DNA from 3 places in the Leisingera sp. G5_S3_59_S7 genome. Region 3 is predicted to be linked to each of the others. Evidence: riboswitches for the same ligand, from Rfam matches in the RefSeq annotation. Region 3 holds a riboswitch; each other region holds the start of a gene.
The links. A riboswitch is a leader RNA that binds a small molecule or an ion and turns the genes downstream of it on or off. The one in region 3 is predicted to bind cobalamin.
Positions count from the first base shown of each region.

Region 1: another riboswitch for cobalamin. It lies ahead of ACTRWG_RS02780 (ABC transporter substrate-binding protein); the one in region 3 lies ahead of ACTRWG_RS05120 (hypothetical protein).
Region 2: another riboswitch for cobalamin. It lies ahead of ACTRWG_RS09975 (CbtB domain-containing protein); the one in region 3 lies ahead of ACTRWG_RS05120 (hypothetical protein).

Region 1 is NZ_JBQKUH010000003.1:60,909-68,156, forward strand. It holds gene ACTRWG_RS02755 (membrane dipeptidase) at 1-121, opposite strand, end outside; gene ACTRWG_RS02760 (aldehyde dehydrogenase family protein) at 235-1,680, opposite strand; gene ACTRWG_RS02765 (LysR family transcriptional regulator) at 1,786-2,673, shown strand; partial or broken gene ACTRWG_RS02770 (ABC transporter ATP-binding protein) at 2,967-3,476, opposite strand; gene ACTRWG_RS02775 (FecCD family ABC transporter permease) at 3,473-4,522, opposite strand; gene ACTRWG_RS02780 (ABC transporter substrate-binding protein) at 4,519-5,529, opposite strand; cobalamin riboswitch at 5,676-5,869, opposite strand; gene ACTRWG_RS02785 (succinylglutamate desuccinylase/aspartoacylase family protein) at 5,988-7,031, opposite strand; gene ACTRWG_RS02790 (hypothetical protein) at 7,036-7,248, opposite strand, start outside.
Region 2 is NZ_JBQKUH010000017.1:58,500-65,747, reverse strand. It holds gene ACTRWG_RS10010 (cobalt-precorrin-6A reductase) at 1-211, opposite strand, end outside; gene cbiE (precorrin-6y C5,15-methyltransferase (decarboxylating) subunit CbiE) at 210-1,397, shown strand; gene ACTRWG_RS10000 (cobalamin biosynthesis protein) at 1,394-1,771, shown strand; gene cobM (precorrin-4 C(11)-methyltransferase) at 1,768-2,562, shown strand; gene ACTRWG_RS09990 (cobyrinate a,c-diamide synthase) at 2,567-3,886, shown strand; gene cobA (uroporphyrinogen-III C-methyltransferase) at 3,883-4,617, shown strand; gene ACTRWG_RS09980 (DUF1636 family protein) at 4,614-4,949, shown strand; cobalamin riboswitch at 5,023-5,232, shown strand; gene ACTRWG_RS09975 (CbtB domain-containing protein) at 5,269-5,439, shown strand; gene ACTRWG_RS09970 (CbtA family protein) at 5,444-6,142, shown strand; gene ACTRWG_RS09965 (hypothetical protein) at 6,208-6,711, shown strand; gene cobF (precorrin-6A synthase (deacetylating)) at 6,785-7,248, shown strand, end outside.
Region 3 is NZ_JBQKUH010000006.1:42,235-49,482, reverse strand. It holds gene ACTRWG_RS05130 (DNA polymerase III subunit gamma/tau) at 1-1,509, opposite strand, end outside; gene ACTRWG_RS05125 (protein-tyrosine phosphatase family protein) at 1,703-2,245, shown strand; gene ACTRWG_RS05120 (hypothetical protein) at 2,311-2,715, opposite strand; cobalamin riboswitch at 2,825-3,047, opposite strand; gene ACTRWG_RS05115 (TetR/AcrR family transcriptional regulator) at 3,066-3,662, opposite strand; gene ACTRWG_RS05110 (alpha/beta hydrolase family protein) at 3,733-4,611, shown strand; gene ACTRWG_RS05105 (SRPBCC family protein) at 4,637-5,104, opposite strand; gene nudC (NAD(+) diphosphatase) at 5,162-6,148, opposite strand; gene ACTRWG_RS05095 (5'-nucleotidase C-terminal domain-containing protein) at 6,409-7,248, shown strand, end outside.

The DNA.
Region 1 (7,248 bases), on a different contig from region 3:
GGAAGTTCTCATGATAGGCAATCGTGACATGAATCGCGTCCACGCCGCCCTCGCGCAGCTGGCGGAAGATCTTTTCCGACCAGTTGGCATATTGCAGGCAGTCGATACGGTATCCGGTCATTCAAGCACCTCGATTTTTAAAGGTCAGCGCCCGTCCCAAGTGTTTGCGGGGGCAGGACGGGCGCTGGATCCGGCGTTTCGCCGGAAAAGTTCAGGCCGAGCGGCTGGCGGGCATCAGACCGGTTTGCCGGCGCTGATATAGGCGGTCTTGACGGTGGTGTAGAACTCCGCCGCCGCCTTGCCCTGCTCGCGCGGGCCATAAGAGCTGTCGCCGCGGCCGCCGAAGGGCACGTGGTAGTCGGTGCCTGCGGTCGGCAGGTTGACGGTGACAACACCGGTGCGCGCGTTGCGGCGGAAATGGGTGGCGCGGGCCAGCGACTGGGTCACGATGCCCGAGGTCAGGCCGAAGTTGGTGTCGTTGACCACCGCCAGCGCCTCGTCATAGCTGCCGACCTTGATCACGCTCGTCAGCGGCGCAAACATTTCCTCGCGGTTGATGCGCATGTCGTTGGTGGTATTCAGGAACACGCCGGGGGACATGTAAAAGCCCTCGTGCGGCATTTCCAAACGCTGGCCGCCGCAGGCCAGTTCGGCGCCTTCGGATTTGCCAAGGTCAGCATAGGCCAGGTTCTCGTTCAGCTGCTGCTCGCTGACCACCGGCCCCATCTGCACGCCCTCTTCCAGCGCGTGGCCCACTTTCATGGCCTGTGCCCCGGCGACAAGCTTGTCGACAAAGGCGTCATGAACAGCCGCGTGGACCACGAGCCGGGAGGAAGCGGTGCATTTCTGGCCAGTGCCGCCGAAGGCGCCGCCCAGCGCCAGGGTGACGGCCAGATCCAGGTCAGCGTCGTCCATGACGGCCAGCGCGTTCTTGGAGCCCATCTCCATCTGCACCTTGGTCAGGTTCTGGATGGCGGCGGCGGCAATGCCTTTGCCGACCGGCACCGAGCCGGTGAAGGAGATCGCGTTCACCTTGGGGCTTTCGACCAGGCGCTGGCCGATGGAACGGCCGGAGCCCATGACCAGCGAGAACAGGCCCTTGGGGATGTCCTGCTTGGCGATGATCTCAGTCAGGGCCACGGCAGAGGCCGGGGTGATGTTAGCCGGTTTCCAGACCACCGCGTTGCCGTAGCAGAGCGCCGGCGCGATTTTCCAAGATGCGGTTGCGGTCGGGAAGTTCCAGGGCGAGATGATCGCCACCACGCCCACGGCCTCGCGGCGCACGTCCACCTCAATGTCGGGGCGCACGGAGTCGGCGTTTTCGCCGATCTGGCGCAGGCATTCGGCGGCGTAATAGGTGAAGAACTGGCCGGCGCGGTAGACTTCGCCCTTGCCCTCGGCCAGCGGCTTGCCTTCTTCGCGGCTCAGCAGCGTGCCCAGCTCCTCGGCGCGGGACATCAGCTCATTGCCGATGTTCATCAGCACCGCCTGCTTGCGCTCCAGCCCGTAAGCGGCCCATTCGGCCTGCGCTTTCTGCGCCTGGTCCAGCGTTGCCTCCAGCTGATCGGCGCTGGCCTGGGCAAACATGCCGACCAGATCGCTCAGATCCGAAGGGTTGCGGTTTTCGATTTCGCTTTCGCCAGCCAGCCATTCGCCGGCAATCAGGTTCAGTTTGGTCACGGAGAAGCCCCAGATGCTGAAATTCAGGTTTGCAGCAGGATGGACTTCCGCCCCCGCATCAGTCAAACTCAATAAACTGAACGTAACTTCAACAATTCTGAAGTCATGGCCTTGAAGATTGAAATGCTGCGCGTCTTTTGCACCGTGGCGCAGACCGGGAACCTGTCTGAGGCTGCGAACCGGCTGGGCCGGACCCAATCGGCTGTTTCCATGACGCTCAAGCAGATGGAGGACCATCTGGGCAAGAAGCTGTTCGAGGGCGAGCGCAAGAGCCAGCTGTCGCCGCTAGGCGAGCAAGTCTTTGAGCTGGCCCAGAAACAGGTGCGCCGCTTCGACCAGACGGTGCAAAGCATCGAGATGGCGGCGGAGGCGACCCACGGGCTGATCCGCATCGTGTCGGTGCCATCGGTGGCTGCGCTGGTGTTCCCGGCGGTGCTGGAGCATCTGACCGCCCGCTTCCCGGGTCTCAAGGTCGAACTGCGCGACACCGACACCCAGCAGGTTCTGGACGCATTGGCCGAAGGCAAGGCGGATATCGGCATCGCCTCCGGCTATCATCCGCTGAACGGGGTCAAGGCGGTGCCGCTGTTCGAGGACCGCTTTGGCCTGGTCTGCTCTGCCGATCACCCGCTGCTGCTGCAGGAACGGCCGCCGGCGATCGCTGACGTTACCGGGGCCGGTTTTGTCCGCAACGCCCTGTGCGGCCTGATCCGCAACGAGCGCTTTGTCGAGGCCAGCAGCTCAGCCGATGTGACGATTCACAACACCCACTCGCTGATCACCATGGTCCGGACCGGGAAATGGGTGACGGTGCTGCCGCAGACCGTGGCCCGGTTCATGCCGGAAACCACCGCCTTCCGCCCCATTGCTGACTTGCCGGACAAACGGGAGGTCTACCTCTACCAGCGCGACCGCTCCCGGTTTGCGGCCCTGACTGAGGAATGCAGCAGCTTCATCCAGTCGTGCGACCTGTCACCGGACCTGGCCGGATAACCGCGCGCCTGCGTCCCGCCGCCGGGCAGGCCCGCCGCGCGTCAGGCCAGGTGAAAGGACAGATGGGGTGCGCCGCCGTCTGCATCCCGGACCTGCCGGGCCGCGATACCGAACACCTCAGATACTGTTTCCGGCGTCAGCGCCTGCTGCGGCGTGCCTGATGCCACCAGCCGCCCGCCCGACAGCACCGCCACCCGGTCGCAGGTCAGCGCCTGGTTCAGATCGTGCAACGCCACAACGGCAGTCACTTTCAGGTTCCGGACGCACCGCAGGATCGACAGCTGGTGGTGGATGTCCAGATGGTTGGTCGGCTCGTCCAGCAGCAGCAGCCCCGGCTGCTGCGCCAGTGCCCGCGCGATATGCAGCCGCTGCCGCTCGCCGCCGGACAGGGTGGCCCACTCGCGCTTGGCGAAGGCCTCCATTTCCACCGTCCGCAGGGCTTTGTCCACCTGCCGGGTGTCTTCTCCGCTCCACGGCCGCAGCGCCGACAGCCAGGGGGTGCGGCCCAGCTCCACCACTGAGCGTGCGGTGATGCGCTCGGCGGTATCAGCCTGCTGCTCGACAATGGCGATCCGCTGGGCAATCTCGCGGCGCGACAGCCGCGCCAGCGGCTGCTCCGCCAGCAGCACCTTGCCTTGCGAGGGCCGGGCCAGCCCCGCCAGCAGCCGCATCAGCGTCGATTTGCCGGACCCGTTGGGTCCGACCAGCGCCAGCGTCTCACCGGGTTGCGCCGACAGCGACACATCCGACAGCAGCGCCTTGCCGCGCACCGCAAAGGACAGGCTGCGGGCTTCGATCCTCATCGCGCCGTCCTCTGCCCGCGCACCAGGATAATGGCAAAGGCCGGCGCCCCGATCAGTGCGGTGACGACGCCGATGGGCAGCACCTGACCGGGGATGATGACGCGCGAAACGACATCGGCGCCGATCAGAAACACCGCGCCGGTCAAAGCGGCGGCGGGCATCAGACGGCGGTGGCCCGGCCCCACCAGGAACCGCGCCGCATGAGGGATCACCAGGCCGACAAAACCGATGGAGCCGACGATCGATACCATCACCGCTGTCATCAGCGCGGTGGCAAAGATCAGCACCACCTGCACCCGCCGCACCGGGATGCCCAGCGCCGCGGCGGAATCGGTGCCAAAGGTGAAGGCATCCAGCGCCCGGGCGTGAAACCGGCAGACCATCCAGCCCGCCAGCGCCAGCGGCACCGCCAGCCACACATCCGGCCAGCGCACGCCGCTGAGGTTGCCCATCAGCCAGAACATGATGCCGCGCGCCTGATCCGCATTGGCGGATTTGGCGATGATGAAGGCCGTGAGGGCGTTGAACAGCTGCGAGCCGGCAATGCCCGCCAGCACAATCTGCGCCGCTGCGGCCCGGCTGCTGCCCGCCCCGGCGGCCCGCGCCAGGATGGCGACAAAGCCAAACGCCAGAAGCGCCCCGTTGAAGGCGCCGAAGGACAGCGACAGGGCGCCACCGCCGAGGCCGGCAATTGTGACCGCCACCGCCCCGGTCGAGGCGCCGGCGGAAATGCCCAGAATATAAGGGTCCGCCAGCGCATTGCGCAGCAGCGCCTGCAGCACCACGCCTGTCACCGCCAGCGCCGCGCCGCACGCCCCCGCCACCAGCGCCCGCGGCAGCCGGTAGCTCCAGATGATGCCCTGGTCCACCGGGTCCACCGGCAGACCCGCCCCGGCCAGCTTGTTGACCAGAACAGACAGGACAAGGTCAGGCGCAAGCGGGGTTTCCCCGATCATTGCGCCTGCCAGAACCGCCGCAGCCAGCACCGGCAAAGCCAGGCAAGCGCCCCGGAAGCCGTGCCATGCAAGTGCGGCGGCTGCGCTCATGCGCCGTTGCCGATTGCGCTGAGTTCAGCGGCCAGATCCTCCAGCGCAGGGATCGCGCGGATGGTGGCGTCCATGGCCTGGGCATCCATCACCACGATACGGCCGTTCTTCACGGCGTCCATCTGGCTGGCGACCGGATCATTGCGCAGGAATTCCAGCTTCTTCTCGTAGTCGTCGGCGGCAAAGCGGCGGCGGTCCATGCGGGCAATCACGATCACCGTCGGGTTGGCCTTGGCAATGGTTTCCCAGCCGACGGTCGGCCATTCCTCGTCGGTCTCGATGACATTACGCAGGCCAAGCTGCTGCATCATGTAGCCCGGCGCGCCCTTCTGGCCGGCCACGAACGGGTCGCTTTCCAGCTCAGGCGAAGAGAACCAGAACACGGCTGAGGCGTCGGCCAGCGCAACCTCTTTCGCCTTGGCAACAGCCGCGGCCTCGCGGGCCTTGTAGTCAGCGACCAGCTCTGCGCCTTTTTCGGCCTCTCCGAAGATCGCTGCCAGCTCCTCGATGCCCTGATACAGGCTCTCGGTGGTGAACATCTGCGTTCGGGTGCCGTCGCCGCCGGTAGTGTTGTCCTTGCCGACGCAATCGGCGGGCATCACATAGGTGGGGATACCCAGGTCATGGAACTGCTCGCGCTTGGCGACGACACCTTCAGGACCCACGTGCCACTCATACTGGGCCGCCACCAGACCGGGGCGCTTGGCCACCACGCTTTCAAAGCTGGGGTCGTTGTCGGCCAGCCGCTCAACCTTGGCGTTCACGTCGGCGTATTCCGGCAGAACATCGTTGAACCAGACCGAGGTGCCGAGCACCTTGTCCCCCAGCCCCAGCGCATAGAGCACTTCGGTGGCGGCCTGGCCGACGGTCACGGAGGACGCCGCAGGGGCGTCGAAGGTGACGGACTGGCCGCAGTTTTGGATAGTCAGCGGAAAGCTGTCGCCGGCAGCCGCCGCCTGGGCCGCAACGGTGAAGGTAAGGCCGATAAGGCCGGAACGCAGAAACATGTTAGTCGATCTCCATATGTCAATGACCGGAGAACGGGTGAAAGGGCATTGACCGGCAGGGCGGAAGACCTGGGCCCTTCCTCTGCGGCACCTGATAGCGGCGGCGCATCCAGCCGGCAACCTCCCCGGACAACCCCGCCCGGTGTGCTTCGGTTTCTTCACCGGCAGGTCTCCTGACTGGCGGGTCATCGTCTGGGCCGCCTTCCCGGACCGCTGGGGTCCAGTGACGCGATGGCTCAGCACTCGCCGCCTACAGTTGCGGGGGCAGTTCCGTTTGGTGCCCGGCGGGCACCGCGGATTCCCTCTTAGCCCTTGCGGGACCGGTAGGGCGCGCGTAGCGCATCACTTCCGCTGCGGCAAGAAAAACTTGCAGCCGCTGCTGGATTCCCGTGGAAAAGGCGCGGGCTGCTTCGGCATCCGCAGGAACACCTCCCGGCCGCGGAGCACGCCACCGCGGTTTACAGGATCTCATCCTCGTCGAACATCGGATCGTCCTCCAGCTGGGCGCTCAGATCCTCCACCGAGTCCTCTGCCCGCTCGACCGACCCCACCCTGCCCAGGTGGAACACCGCATCGCCTTCATTAACGACGGGCATCACCGCACGGCCGACAATCAGCCCGTCGAAAGGGGCCAGGATCTCCTCGTCCTGCTCGCCGAAGGGGTCGGAAACCGATCCCAGCAGATCGCCTTGCCGGACCAGCTCCCCGTCGTTCTTGTACACCCGCAGAAGCCCGCCCATCGGCGCCCGCAGCCATTTGCTGGAGGCGCAGAACTGCGGCTGCGATTTGGGTTTGGAAATGCCCTTGGCCGGAACCATACCCATGTGCCGCAGCACCCGCAGGATGCCGGCCAGCCCGGCCCGGATCGACAGCTCGTCAAAGCGCAGGCCCTCGCCCGCCTCATAGAGCAGCACATCCTTGCCCATCTCCTTGGCCGCGCCGCGCAAAGAGCCATCGCGCAGCTGCGACTGCATCACGATGGGCGCGCCGAACACCCCGGCGAGTTCCCGGGTGCGCGGATTATCGGGCGAGATGCGGATCTGCGGGTAGTTGGTGCGGTGGACGGCCGCCGAGTGCAGGTCGATCCCCAGGTCCGAGCGGGCGACCACCTCTGTCATGAAAAGATGCGCCAGGCGCGAGGCCAGCGAGCCGTGCTCGCTGCCGGGAAACGCCCGGTTCAGGTCGCGCCTGTCCGGCAGATAGCGGGAGTGGTTGATGAAGCCGAAGGCATTGACGATCGGCACCGCAATCAGCGTGCCCTTAAGTGTCGTCAGGTTCGGCGCCCGCAGGAGCCGCCGGACAATCTCCACACCGATCACCTCGTCCCCGTGCACGCCGCCGCTGACGAAAACCGCCGGCCCGTCCTGGCGGCCGTGCACAACATGCGCCGACATGGTGACCGGCGTGTGATCGGACAGAACGCTGACCGGCAGGTCAACCGTCAGCCGCGCGCCCGGCGCCACCTTGGCGTGGCCGATGGTGAAATGCTGCCGCCCCCTCATACTGCTACCCCTTGCCCTTGGTTCTGGTGACGCCGGACTTGGCGTGTTTTTCAAGGAATTCGATCATCCTGCCAGTGATGTCCAGACTGGACGCCTTTTCAACCCCTTCCAGGCCGGGGGAAGAATTCACCGCCATCACCACTGCGCCGTAGCTGGCGCGCAGCATATCGACGCCGCAGGCGTTCAACCCCTTGGTTTTGGCGGCGCGGATGGCGGT
Region 2 (7,248 bases), on a different contig from region 3:
CGTCGACCACATGGGTGATGTTTTCGGCCTCCAGGTAAGCCGCCAATCCTTCTGCGCCGCCAAAGCCGCCCACGCGCGTGGGCAGCGGCTGGCTGACCGGCTCGGCGGTGCGGCCAGCGTAGGAAAACACCGCATCCGCACCAGCCTCCGCCAGTGTCCTGGCCAGCGTCGAGGCCTCGGTGGTGCCGCCCAGAAGAAGGATGCGTGTCATGTCTGATCCATGGCTTACGATAATTGGTCTGGGCGAAAATGGACTGGAAGGCCTGGGCGATGCAAGCCGGAAGGCGCTGGCAGAGGCCGACGTGATATTCGGCGGCCCGCGGCATCTGGAACTGGCGGGTGCAGCCAGCAAGGGCCAGCCCTGGCCGGTGCCGTTTTCCACCGCCCCCGTGTTGGACCTGCGCGGCCGCAAAGTGGCCGTTCTGGCCTCCGGCGATCCGTTCTGGCATGGCGCCGGCGGCTCTCTGGCTCGGCATTTGGAGGATGGCGAGTGGGTGTCCCATCCGGTGCCGTCCACCTTCGCGCTGGCGGCAAACCATCTGGCCTGGAAGCTGGAAGAGGTGCTGTGCCTCGGCCTGCATGCTGCGCCTTATGCGCGGTTGCGGCCCCTGTTGGGAGCGGGCACCCGCGTCATCTGCACCATGCGGGATGGGGATGCACCGGCGGAGCTGGCGGAATGGCTGGTGGCTGAGGGTTTTGGCGCCTCTGCCCTTACCGTGATGGAGTGCCTGGGCGGGCCGCGCCAGCAAGTGCGCTCCGCCACTGCCGAAGGGTTCGATCTTCAGGACATTCAGGCGCCCGTAGCCGTGGCGGTTGAAGCCGCGGGCAGCAAGGGCCTGCCGCAGGCGTCCGGGCTGGCAGATGATCTCTTTGCCAGCGACGGGCAGATTACTAAGCGGCCGGTCCGGGCGCTGACGCTGTCGGCGCTGGCACCGCGCGCAGGCGAGGTGTTGTGGGACATCGGCGGCGGCTCCGGGTCTGTCTCTGTCGAGTGGTGCCTGGCAGCGCGCGGCGCACGGGCGATCACCTTCGAGCCGCGCGAGAGCCGGCTGGAGAACATCCGCGCCAACGCGTCAGCGTTCGGGCTGGATCACCGTATGAAACCCGTGCTGGGCAAAGCCCCGGGTGTGCTGGACGGATTTGAGAAGCCCGATTGCGTGTTCATTGGCGGTGGCGGCTCGCAGGAATTGCTGAACCATCTGTGGGGGATCCTGCCAGAAGGCACGCGGCTGGTCGCCAATGGTGTCACGCTGGAGACCGAGACGCTGCTGATGCAGGCCCATGCCGCACGCGGCGGTCATCTGCTGAAGGCGGAAATTGCCGAGGCGGGCCCCCTGGGCACAATGCGTGATTGGCGCCGGGCACGGCCCGTCATCCAGTGGAGCGTCACGCGATGATCGTAGCAGGCATCGGATTTCGCGGCGCCGCAACGGCAGCAGATCTGCAGGCAGCGCTCGCGCTGACCGGCGTGCAGGCCGATGCTCTGGCCTCCATCGCGGAGAAAGCCGAAGCGCCTGCTATGCAGGCGTTTGCGCGTGCCACCGGGCTGCCGGTGATTGCGCTGCAGGAACAGGATATTGCCGGGGAGCAGACGCTGACCTGCTCTCCCCGGATCAAGGCGCGGTTCGGTACCGGCTCGCTGGCGGAAGCCGCGGCGCTGGCGGGCGCGCGCCACGGGGTGCCGGGTGCACACGCGCGCCTGCTTGTCCCCAGAGTTGTCACCGCGGATGGGCTTGCCACCGCGGCCATAGCAGAAAGACTTGAGCCATGACCGTTCACTTCATTGGCGCCGGACCGGGCGCTGCCGACCTTCTGACCCTGCGCGGGCGCGACATCATCGCCTCCTGCCCGGTGTGCCTGTACGCGGGCTCACTGGTGCCAGAGGAAATCCTGAGCCACTGCCCTGCGGACGCAAAGATCGTGAACACCGCGGCGATGGATCTGGAGGCCATCGTGGCAGAAATCAAGGCCGCGCATGAAGCCGGTCAAGACGTTGCCCGGCTGCACTCCGGCGACCTGTCAGTCTGGTCTGCCATGGGTGAGCAGCTCCGCCGCCTGAAGGCCGAGGGCATTCCCGTGTCCGTGACCCCCGGCGTGCCTTCCTTTGCTGCTGCGGCTGCCGCGCTGGGGACCGAGCTGACCTTGCCGGGCCTGGGCCAGTCTGTGGTGCTGACCCGCACGCCGGGCCGCGCGTCCTCGATGCCTGCAGGCGAGTCGCTGGAGAATTTTGCCAAGACCGGCGCCACGCTGGCGATCCACCTGTCGATCGGCAATCTGGACCATGTGGTGGACAGCCTCACCCCGCATTACGGTGCCGACTGTCCGGTGGCGGTGGTCTACCGCGCCAGCTGGCCGGATCAGCAGATCATCCGCGCCACTTTGGAAACGCTGAAAGAGTCGCTGGACGAAAAGATCTCCCGCACCGCCCTCATTCTGGTGGGGCCGGTGCTGAAGGGCGAGGGCTTTGACGAAAGCTGCCTTTACTCCACCGACTACGACCGCCGCTACCGGCCGCAAAGCGCCGACAGCCCGTGGTCGAGCTGGAACCATGGGGACGATTAAGGCCATGACAAACTTGAACCCTCCCGGACTGATGATCTCAGCGCCCTCCTCGGGCACCGGCAAGACCACCGTGATGCTGGGCCTCCTGCGGGCACTGGCCGAGGAGGGGCTGACCGTTCAGCCCTACAAAAGCGGGCCGGATTATATCGACCCGGCATTTCACCTGGCAGCAGCTAAGCGCCCAAGTTTCAACCTGGACACCTGGGCGATGGACGGCGGGCTGCTGGATGCGGTCACTGCCCAATCTGCGGGTGCGGAAATCTGCGTCGGCGAAGGCTCGATGGGTCTTTACGACGGCGTGGCGACGCGCGGGCAATCGGGCTTCGGCTCCTCGGCTGAGACCGCCAAGCGCATGGGCTGGCCGGTGGTGCTGGTCGTCGATGTGGGCGGTCAGGCGCAATCTGCCGCGGCCACCGCGCTGGGGTTCAAGAATTATGACCCGGAACTGCCCTTTGCCGGGGTGATCCTCAATCGCGTCGCGAGCCCGCGCCATGAACGGCTGACGCGCCTTGGCATGGAGAAGGCCGGGATCAAGGTCCTCGGCTCCCTGCCCCGGCGCGGCGATCTGGCCTTGCCGGAACGGCATCTGGGCCTGATCCAGGCGGTGGAACATCCGGATCTGGAAGCCGCCATCGCAAACTATGCTTCCTTCCTGCGCGAACATGTGGATCTGGAAGCGATCAAGGCCGCCGCTCTGGCGGGCCAGGCTCCTGCCCCGGCCAGCCTTCCGGCACCGCCCGCGCAGCGGATCGCGCTGGCACGGGATGCGGCGTTTTCCTTCACCTATCCGCATTTGCTGAGCGGCTGGCGCGCAGCCGGAGCCGAGATCCTGCCGTTCTCGCCGCTGGCGGATGAGGCGCCGGCAGCAGATGCCGATCTGGTCTGGCTGCCCGGCGGCTACCCGGAGCTGCACGGCGGCACGCTGGCCGCTGCGGAAACCTTCCGCGCTGGCGTGCAAAAGCATGCCGAGACCAAGCCGGTGCATGGCGAATGCGGCGGCTATATGGCCCTGGGCGAGGCGCTGATCAACAAGGCAGGCAACCGCCACCAGATGCTGGGCCTTCTGGGCCTCGTGACCTCCTACGAGAAGCGCAAGTTCCACCTCGGCTACCGCCGCGCCATTCTGCAGGCAGGGATGCCGGGCTTTGGCGCGGGCACTGCGCTGCGCGGCCATGAATTCCACTACTCCACCATCTTGGAAGAACCCGACGCGCCGCTGGCAAATGTTATGGACGCGGACGGCAATCCGGTGCCAGAGACCGGCTCGATCAAGGGCAATGTGACCGGCACCTTCTTCCACCTGATCACGGGAGAGCGCGCATGAGCGGTTTCGTGAGCTTTGTGTCCTCCGGCCCCGGCGACCCCGAGCTCTTGACAGTCAAGGCGGTGAAGCGGCTGGAGGCGGCGGATGCAATCCTGTTTGATGACCTGTCGTCCGGCCCGATCCTGAGCCATGCCCGCGCGGATGCCGATCTGGTGGGCGTCGGCAAGCGGGCTGGCCGCCCCTCGCCCAAGCAGGACCATGTGAGCCAGCTGCTGGTCGATTATGCCCAAAGCGGCCTGAATGTGGTGCGGCTGAAATCCGGGGATTCCGGCGTCTTCGGACGCCTTGAGGAAGAGATCACCGCATTGCGCGCGGCCGGCATCGGGTTTGAGATCGTGCCTGGCGTCACTGCGGCCTCAGCAGCGGCGGCGGCCGCGAACATCCCGCTGACCCGGCGGCTGACAGCGCGGCGGCTGCAGTTCATCACCGGCCATGACGTGACCGGCGGGCTGCCGGACGATTTGAACATGGCAGCGCTGGCCGACCCGCACGCCACCACCGTGGTCTACATGGGCAAAAGCACCTTTGCCGCGCTGGCGGAAAAGCTGATGGAGGCGGGCCTGCCCGAAGAAACCCACGCGCTGGTGGCGCAGGGGGTCTCGACGCCGGAGCAGAAACTGTTCTGCCACACGGTGGGTGAGCTGCCGTCCGTTCTGCGCGCAATGGAGACCAAGGCGCCGGTGCTGATCCTGTACGGCCCGCTGGCGGATCAGGACATGCCCGGCGCATGACCCCGCCCACCGTCACCCTGTGCCGCACCTGCCGCGACGCGGACCCCGCCCTGCCAGGGCAGGTCGCCGCAGCGCTGGAGGCGGCCGGGGTGCAGGCAAGGCTGCAGCAGGTGGACTGCATGTCCGGCTGCAAGCGGCCGCAAACTCTGGCGGTGCGCCAGAGCGGCAAGACCGCCTATCTGTTCGGAGAGATCACCGCAGCGGACCTGCCGGACATCCTGACCTTCCTGCGGATCTATGCAGAAAGCCCGGACGGCAGCATTGCCGATGCCCGCCCGTTGGGCCGCCTGCGGTTCAAGGCGATTGCCCGCATTCCGGCCGGTATGGGCTGATCCGCCTGCCCTATGACGCTGAAGCACTCCGGATTGGCGGTTTCGTCCTTGACCAGACTCAGCCGCACGGGGCAAAACAATCCGATACGGTGTCTGATAGTGCCTAAGCACTGGGACTGAAACGGGAATGAGGACGGTGGACCAAATTGCGGCACCGAAGCCTCAACCGCCCCCGCGACTGTGAGCGGCGAGCGGCCTTCCAATATCCACTGGCCAAGGCCGGGAAGGAGGATGGCAGCTGCGACCCGCGAGTCAGGAGACCGGCCGTGTGAATGGACACAACTTATGCCGTCGGGTGTGACGGTAAGGAGGACGACAAATGACGACCAAAACACTTAAGGCTTCCGCCGCTGGCTCCACTGTGCTTCCGGCACTGTTTGCCGTGGTTCTGGGGCTGGGGATCATCACGCTGACCGGCCATGTTCAGGCATCTGCCCTGCACGACGCCGCGCATGACGTGCGCCACGCAACTGGCTTCCCCTGCCACTAAGGCCATGTTCAGTCGCATTCTGACCAGCGGCCTGTTCGCTGGTGCTGCAGCTGGGTTGATTACCGCCCTGCTGCAGCTGTATTTCGTGCAGCCCGTGCTGCTCCACGCCGAACTTTACGAGGGCGGCGACCTGGTGCATTTCGGCGCTGACCCCGTAACCGCGCATCCCGACCTGCCCGGCCTGTTCGCCGAGCCCATGCGCGATGGCCTCAGCATCATCTTCACCATGCTGACCTACACCGGCTATGCGCTGGTGATGGCAGCACTGATGTCCGTGGCTGAGCGCCAGGGCCATGAAATCAACGCGCGCACCGGCCTCTTGTGGGGGCTCGCAGGTTTCATCACCTTCCACTTTGCGCCCGGCCTGTCGCTGGCGCCGGAAGTGCCGGGTGTGGCCGCCGCGGACATCGGCGCGCGCCAGATCTGGTGGACGATCACTGTTGCGGCCGCAGGGGTGGCCATGTGGCTGATCGCCTTTGGCGGCAACCTGGTGAGCTACCTGATCGCGGCGCTCCTGCTGATGGGTCCGCATATCGTCGGCGCACCTGAGCCGGAGAGCTTCTCCGGACCGGTTCCGACCGAGATCGGCGCGCTGTTTGCCGCCCGCGCCTTTGGCATCGGCATGGCCGCCTGGGTGCTGCTGGGCGCCTTTACCGGCTACTTCTGGCAGGCTGAAGGCAAGCGCGAACTCGCCGCAGCCTAAGCCCCGCGCAGTCACTCCCCGCCGGCCCGAACCGGCGGGGCATTCTTTTTCCAGAGGATGACAAGATGTCCCGTTCTCTCGCTCTTTTTGCCATCGGACTGGTGTTCGGCGGCGGCATCGGCTTTGTGATTGCGGCCGGCAATGGCGTGACCTTTGACGGCCACGACCACGGCGACCCGGCGCACCACGGCGGCGGCCATGCCGGAATGGCAGCGCATGACCACTCCCAATCGGTCAGCCTGCCCGCAGGCCCGGACGCTCCCAGCGTTGCCATCCAGCTGCACAAGGACCCGATGAGCGGCTGGAACCTGCAGGTCACGCCGCAGAACTTCCGCTTTGCCCCGGAAAACGCCTCCGCTGCGGACGTGGACGGCGAAGGCCATGCGCATGTCTATGTGAACGGCGAGAAACTCGCCCGCCTCTACGCCAACTGGATGCACATCCCCTCGCTGCCCGAAGGGGCTGAGGTGAAGGTCTCGCTCAACACCAATAGCCACGGCGCGCTGCTGGTAGCGGACCAGCCGGTTGAGGCAATACTCACCGTGCCGGCAGGCGGCGAAGGCTCCTGACCGCAATTGCAGGCTTGCAAGGACAACGGCGCGGCTCCATAGGGGGCCGTGTTTTCATGTGAAAGGCCCCGTCATGATTGAGCTTTCCCTGATCGGCATCGGCACCGGCAACCCGCAGCACATGACGCTGCAAGCGATTGAGGCGCTGAACGCGCAGGACCTGATCCTGATCCCCAACAAGGGCGCGGGCAAGGACGACCTGGCAGGGCTGCGGCGCGAGATCTGCAACCGGGCCATCCGGGGTGACGGTCCGAAGATCGTCGAATTCGCCCTGCCGGTACGCGACGAGGCAACCAAAAGCTACCGCAAGCGGGTGGACGACTGGCACGACGCCATCGCCGAGATCTGGTGGCAGACCATCACCGCCAACCTGCCCGAAGGCTGCAAGGCCGGGTTCCTGGTCTGGGGCGATCCGTCGCTGTACGACAGCACCATGCGGATTGCCGAGCGGCTGAAGAAGCTGGCTGAGATACAGCTGACGGTGATCCCGGGCATCACCTCGATCCAGGCGCTGACTGCAGCCCACGCCATCCCGGT
Region 3 (7,248 bases):
GGCGAGATCCTTGGGCGCTTGGGCCGCCGGGGTGAATTCGATCCGGCCCGGCTGGTAGGAGACCAGTCGCACGCCGCCTTCGACCTCGACCAGCAGTTTCACATCGCGGTTGGTGCGGATCAGCTCGACGACATGTTCGAAGGTGGGATAGCGGGCCAGCGCGGAGCTGACTTGCGGTGCCAGCGCCATCATGGTGCCGCTGCCGCCATGGGCCACGGGTGCGCCGCCGGCCGGACCGCCTTGGGGACTGGCGGGTCCGTTGCCGCCAAGTGCCGGGGCGCCCATGCCCTGCATCGGCACACCGCCGCCGGGACCGGGGGGCGGCGGGGGCGGGGTGTCCTGCAGCTTGCGGATCAGTTCCTCGGGTGAGGGGAGGTCGGCCACATGGGTGATGCGGATCACCGCCATCTCGGCCGCCATCATGGCGTTGGGGGCGGCGGCGACTTCCTCCAGCGCCTTGAGCAGCATCTGCCACATCCGGGTGAGGACGCGCATCGGCAGGTTCTCGGCCATTTGCTGGCCGCGGGCGCGCTCGTCCGGGCTGACGGTGGGGTCTTCGGCGGCGTCCGGAGTGATCTTCACCACCGAGACCCAATGGGTGATCTCGGCCAGATCGCGCAGCACTGCCAGCGGGTCGGCGCCCTCTGCATACTGGCCTGAAAGTTCTGTCAGAGCCGCTGCCGCGTCGCCGCGCAGGATCATGTCCATCAGGTCCAGCACCCGGCCGCGGTCGGCAAGGCCCAGCATGGCGCGGACCTGATCGGCGGTGGTTTCGCCCGCGCCGTGGGAAATCGCCTGATCCAGCAGCGAGGTGGCATCGCGGGCGGAGCCCTCGGCGGCGCGGGTAATGAGCGCCAGCGCGTCCTCGGCAATTTCGGCGCCCTCGGCGGTGGCGATCTTGCGCAAGAGGGAGATCATCACCTCCGGCTCGATCCGGCGCAGGTCGAACCGCTGGCAGCGCGACAGCACCGTCACCGGCACCTTGCGGATTTCAGTGGTGGCGAAGATGAATTTCACATGCGCGGGCGGCTCCTCCAGCGTCTTCAGCAGCGCGTTGAAGGCGGAGGTCGACAGCATGTGAACTTCGTCGATGATATAGATCTTGTAGCGGGCGGAGGCCGCGCGGTACTGCACCGAGTCGATGATTTCGCGGATGTCGTTCACGCCGGTGCGGGACGCCGCGTCCATCTCCATCACGTCGACATGGCGGCCTTCCATGATCGCCACGCAATGCTCGCATTTACCGCAGGGATCGGTGGTCGGGCCGCCATTGCCGTGTTCGCCGACGCAGTTCATGCCCTTGGCAATGATCCGCGCGGTCGTGGTTTTGCCGGTGCCGCGGATGCCGGTCATGATGAAGGCCTGAGCGATGCGGTCGGCGGCAAAGGCGTTTTTCAGCGTCCGTACCATCGCGTCCTGGCCCACCAGGTCGGCAAAGGTCTCGGGCCGGTATTTGCGGGCCAGAACCTGGTATTGGGATTGGCCGGTGTCGCTGGGGGTATCGTTCATGATGTCTCGTGCCGGATTCGGTTTGCGGGGCGCCCGCGTTGCGCGCAGGGTATTGAAGCGCAGCCCGTTCGTCCACCGCAGAAGGGGGCAATGCGGAGCAGCAAAAGGGCTTTGGCATTGCGTGGTTAACGGTTAGGCTGCAAGGGCGGGGCAACGCGGGGGAACGCAGGAGCGCAGCGGCTAAGGAGGCGGTATGCGATCTGAAGAAACCTCTGAGCCAGCAGCGCCGGACGAGGCGGCGCAAGCGGGGCTGACCATCCACGCGCTGTCTGCGGGCGGCGGCATTCTGGCGCTGTGCCGGCTGCCGGGCGCCGAAGGCGACTACCGGGGCGACCTGATCCAGATCTATCAGTGGAAACCGGGGCTGGTGCTTTCGATGACCACCGAGGCTGAGCACGTTGCCGCCGGGGCGCCGCGGCTGGGAATTGATATTCAAAGCATGGCGAGCCGCTGGCTGCATCTGCCGGTTCCGGATTTCGGCACGCCGCCGCCGGCGGTGGCGGCGAAGTGGCCGGCGGCCAGCCGGTCGGCGCGGCAGGCGCTGGGCGGCGGCGGCCGGGTGCTGGTGCATTGCCGCGGCGGCTGCGGGCGCTCCGGCATGGCGGTGCTGCGGCTGATGATCGAATGCGGCGAGGATCCGGTGCAGGCGCTGGCGCGGCTGCGGTCAGTGCGGCCCTGCGCGGTGGAGACCGAAGCGCAGATGGACTGGGCCTGCGCGGGACAGGTGGCAGGTTAGATCGAGTAACCTTTCGCCCGGCCGATAGGCCGGGCGCAGCCCTCAGAGCCCGGATAAATACTTGCTCACAGCGCCATCATCTGTTCCGCCTGCCGCGCCTCCGCCGACTTCGGCAGCGCCTCCATCAGCGCGCAGGGGCGGGCGTCCAGGCGGGAGGCGGCAAAGCCGGTGCCGTCGCGGCTGAGGATTGCATCGGCGAACCGGTCCAGGCCTTCGCGCGGGGCGTCCTCACCCACACCGCAGAACAGCCGGATCCGGTCGTGGCTGGCCACGAACTGCGCCGGGCAGTTGCGCGGGCAGCCGTCCAGCGCGGTGGTGCCGGTGATCTCAAAGTCGTCCTGGGTCAGCGGCTTGGCCTTGGTCATCGCCTCGGCCAGCTTGGCGATCATCCGCTCTGCCGCCGGGCAGGGTTTCCCGAGGTATTTGCAATCCGTTGCCGCATAGAAATGCGTTGTGTCCGTCCACATCATATCTGCGCCCTCCGCGCGTGGTGCGGGGAGTTCTGGGGACAAGAGACCGGATGAAAATGCGGGAGACCCGCGGTGCCATCAGACCCTGTCCGGACACCCCGCCCGGGTTCGAGTTACACGTTTGATGGCAGGTCTCCTGACTTGCGGGTCGCAGCTTTCCCGATCCTTCCCGGCCTCGTATCAGACCAGTGGCTCTATCGGGGTCGCTCGCCGCTTACAGTTGCGGGGGCAGTCGCGGAGTTGGCCTTGCCTGGGGCGGGGCCGCACCGTGTTCCCTTTTCATCCCGGACACAAGATTCTGTGGCGCGGGAACCATCACCACAAGCGGTAGCGGTTCGCCTGCCGAGTCGTCAATCGTTTTTCTGCATCTGCATCTGTGTGTGCAGGCCGCGGATCACGTCAGAGTCGCGCCGTACCCGGGCCAGCTGCCAGCCGCCCTGCAGCAGGATATAGAAGTTCTCTGCGGCTGCGCGGGCCTCAGCCCGGGGCAGGCCCAGGCGGTGGGCTTGGCGGGCGGTGGCGGCGATCCAGCTTTCGAACAGGTCCGCGGCGTGCTGGCGGAAGGCGTCGTTTTCCGGCCCGGCGAACAAGGTCGCAGAGACCGGGCAGCCGCTCCATCTGCCTTGCTTGTCGAAGAGTTTTGCCAGCTTGTAGCAGACCGTCTTGGCCCCGGCCGGAAAGCTGGGGGCGGGGCCGAAGGCCGCGTCGATCAGCGCTAGCATCTGGTCCGAGGCCCATGTGGCCGCCGCCAGCGCAAGGTCGGACTTGCCGTTGGGGAAATGGTGGTAGAGCGATCCCTTCGGCGCTTCGGCAGCGGCCAGAAGCTCTGCCAGGCCGGTGCCGGCGTAGCCCTTTTCGCGGAACAGGCTGGCGGCGGCGCGGATCAGCCGCTCCCGGGTCGGGGCCGGGCTGCCGGGGGGCGGGCTGGCTGTCGTCACGTCAGTCATGGCGGTAGCTTGACAGTATTAGACCAATTGGTCCAGTCAGGAAGTGGACCAATTGGTCTAGGAGGCTGCCATGCTGGACAGACACGCAGAACATACCGCCGGTATCCGGGAGGAAGAGCTGCGCTTTGCGTCCGGGGATGCGTTGCTGTCGGGCCGGCTGTACCGCCCGGACGGGGCGGCGCGGGCGGCGGTGGTGCTGAACGGCGCAACCGGGGTGCCGCAGCGGTTTTACCGGCATTTCGCGCGCTGGCTGGCGGCAGAGCAGCAGATCGCCTGCCTGACCTATGACTACACGGATTTCGGAGACTCGGCGCGGGGACATCCGCGCCGGTCCACTGTCACTATGGCCGATTGGGCGCTGGCGGATCAGCCCGCCGCCCGGGCCGAAATGCGGCGGCACTATGCGGGCGTGCCGTTGTGGGTGATCGGCCATTCGCTGGGAGCGATGCTGATGCCCCTGCAGGACGATCTTGAGGACGTCGCCCGCATGATCGTGGTTGCGGGCGGCTTGGTGCATCACCACGATCATCCCTGGCCCTACCGCGCGCTGGCGCTGGCTTTCTGGTTCGGCCATGTGCCGCTAGCGGCCCGTGTTCTGGGCTATCTGCCCGGGCGTGCGGTGGGGTTCGGGGCCGACTTGCCGGCGGGAGTCTATTGGCAATGGCGGCGCTGGTGCACCACGCGGGGCAGCTACCTGCCGGAAACGGGGCGGGGCCTGCCGCTGCCGCGCTGGAAAGAGACCGGCATCCCGGTCGACCTGTTTGCGGTGGCCGATGATGATGTTGTGCCGCCGCCGGCCGTGTGGCGGCTGGGTGAGGTATTTGGCGGTGCTGCGCAGCACCGGACAGTGCTGGCTCCGCGGGAACTGGGGCTGAAGGCAATTGGCCACCTTGGGGCGTTTGCCCGGGAAAATGCCGCGCTGTGGCCGCGGCTGCTGCCGCAGGGCTGACCCGGTTCTGGCGCCGGGCGGCGGTTCAGGCGGTGCGGTTCAGCCGGTCTTCGGTGAGCTTGGCAAATTCGGCCAGCCGCAGCTTGAACCGGCGCGTCAGGTTGCTGCGCGCGAGTTTCAGGGATTGCACCAGCAGGCGGCCGGTCAGGTTGCTGGGCGACAGCTTCAGCTGCACCGACATCCGCGTCCGCTGCGGTGAAAGCGCCAGCAGCTCGATTTCCATCCGCCCATCAATGCCGCTGCCGCTGCCAGTCAGAGCCAGCCCGGTAACCGGCGTATAGGAAGCCAGCGTCAGCCGGATGTCGCGCGGCTTGCCGCGAAAGTCGAAGTTCAGATCCCAGGCCAAACCGTTTTCGGGTTGGGCGAGGTCGCCGGTGCGCTGCAGCTCGACGCCGCGGCGCAGGGCAGAGCGTTCCAGCAGTTCAAAATCGGAGATTGCGCCGAAAACCTCTGCAATCGGGGCTTCGATGTCTTCGTTGCTTTGAAACTTCATATCTGCCTGCCTCAGCTGCGCCGCCTGATTTCGGGTCGTTTTGCGCCAATATGCGCGTTAATTCAGCGTGTCCGCAAGCCAGTTCTTCAGCAGGAAATGGGCAATTGCCCCCTCCCGAGCGGGCTTCAGCACCGGGTGATCGCCCGCAAAGACTGTCATCATCTCCTGGCGGCTGACCCACAGCGCGTCTTCGATCTCTGACGGGTCGATGGTGATTTCACGGCTCAGCGCTTCGCCGGCGCAGCCGAACATCAGCGACATTGGAAAGGCCCAGGGCTGCGAGGAAAGGTAGCTGACGCGGCCGACCCTGACGCCTGTTTCCTCCAGTACCTCGCGGCGCACCGCGGCCTCCAGTGTCTCGCCGGGTTCGACAAAGCCCGCGAGCAGCGAATACATCCCTTCGGGCCAGCCGGGGGAGCGGCCCATCAGCACGGAATCCCCATGGGTGATCAGCATAATCACAACCGGGTCGGTGCGCGGGAAATGCGGCGCCTTGCAGGCCGGGCACACCCGTTGCCAGCCCGCCTGCGCCACATCGCTGGGCGCACCGCAGCAGGCGCAGAACCGGTGGCTGCGGTGCCAGGCCAGCATTGCCTTGGCGGTGGAGGCCAGCTCGGCCTCCAGCGGTGTCAGGCGGGTCATCACCCGGCGCAGCTCGGCAAACACATGGGTGTCCGGCAGATCCGGGTGCTGCTGTTCGCTGGCATCGGCAAAGCTGTTGAGCGCGTCCTTATCCAGGCCTTCTGGCTTCCAGCCGCTGATGTCGCAGGTAAAGCAGGGGGTGCCGTCAGGCGTGAGGCCAAGGAACAGCGCCGTGTCCCGGCGGCCGGCGGCCAGCGGATGGTGAGCCGCGGTCCAGGCCAGGCCGCAGGGCAGGCCGGCGTCTTCTGCGCGCCGGGTCAGCGGTTTGCCGCGCCACATCAGCAGCACCTGGGACTGCGGGCTGTTCCAGGCGGCGTCCAGCGCTGCCGGGTCGGTGCGCAGATGCGCGGCACGGTCGAGTCCACCGCCGCCGCCGAAAGTCACCTGTTCTGCGCGTTTCATGGCGGCTCTCCTTTGACTGGCGGCAGGCTGCCGCGGCTGCCGGATGAAATGATGCAATCCATGACAGTGTGACGCAGGCGGTGCCAGCATTCCGCTGCGATCTGCGCTTGCCTGTCGCTGCGCCGCCACACCTTCCCGGCCGCCGCGGGGGCTTTTGCCTGCAAACCATGAGGCAACTGTGCCGCAGGGCAGGGGGTGGCGCGAAAAAGTTAACAGGCCGCTTAAAGGAGTTATTGCAAATCCTTAGAACGCTGATTCAAATGGCCGACAATCAAGAATGGCACCGAATGGTGCGGAAAGAGCGGCGGGCAGGCGGTGTCAGCAGAGATTCGGACATGACAGGCGGGGCAGGGGCTCCGGAGGCCCGGCCCGCTGGGGTGCTGCACGTGCTGGCGACCACGGACCTGCACTGCAACCTGCTGAGCCACGACTACTATGCCGACCGTCCGGACCCGGCCATTGGCCTGTCGCGGGTGGCCAGCCTGATCGCCCGGGCGCGTGCTGACGCGGCTGAGCAGGGCGCGGCCTGTATTCTGGTCGACAATGGCGATGGCCTGCAGGGGTCGCCACTGGGCGATATTGTGCCCGGTTCCAATGGGCCGCATCCTCTGGCGCGTGCCTTTCAGGTGCTGGAATATGATGCGGTCGGCCTGGGAAATCACGATTTCGATTTCGGAGTGGAGGCGCTGTCGGAGGTGCTCGGAGACGTGCGGTGCCCGGTTTTGTGCTCCAACCTGACTGCTGCGAAACCGGGGATTGACCTGCCGTTCACGCAGACGGCGGTGCTGGAGCGGCAGATCCCGGGCTGTCCCGGCTTGCCGCCGGTCCGGATAGGCCTGCTGTCGGTACTGCCGCCGCAGACGCTGATCTGGTGCGGCAAGGCGCTGGAGGATCAGCTGGCCGCGGCGGGTATCGTGGAAACCGCGGAGGCCCAGTCCCGCCGGTTGAAGGAGCAGGGCTGCGATGTGGTGCTGGCACTGGCCCACACCGGGGTTGCTGCCAGAACCGGGGCGGACCGCAGCGAGAACGCGCTTGAGCAGCTGGCGGCACTGCCTGAAATTGACGCGGTGGTGGGGGGGCATACCCATCTGACGCTGCCG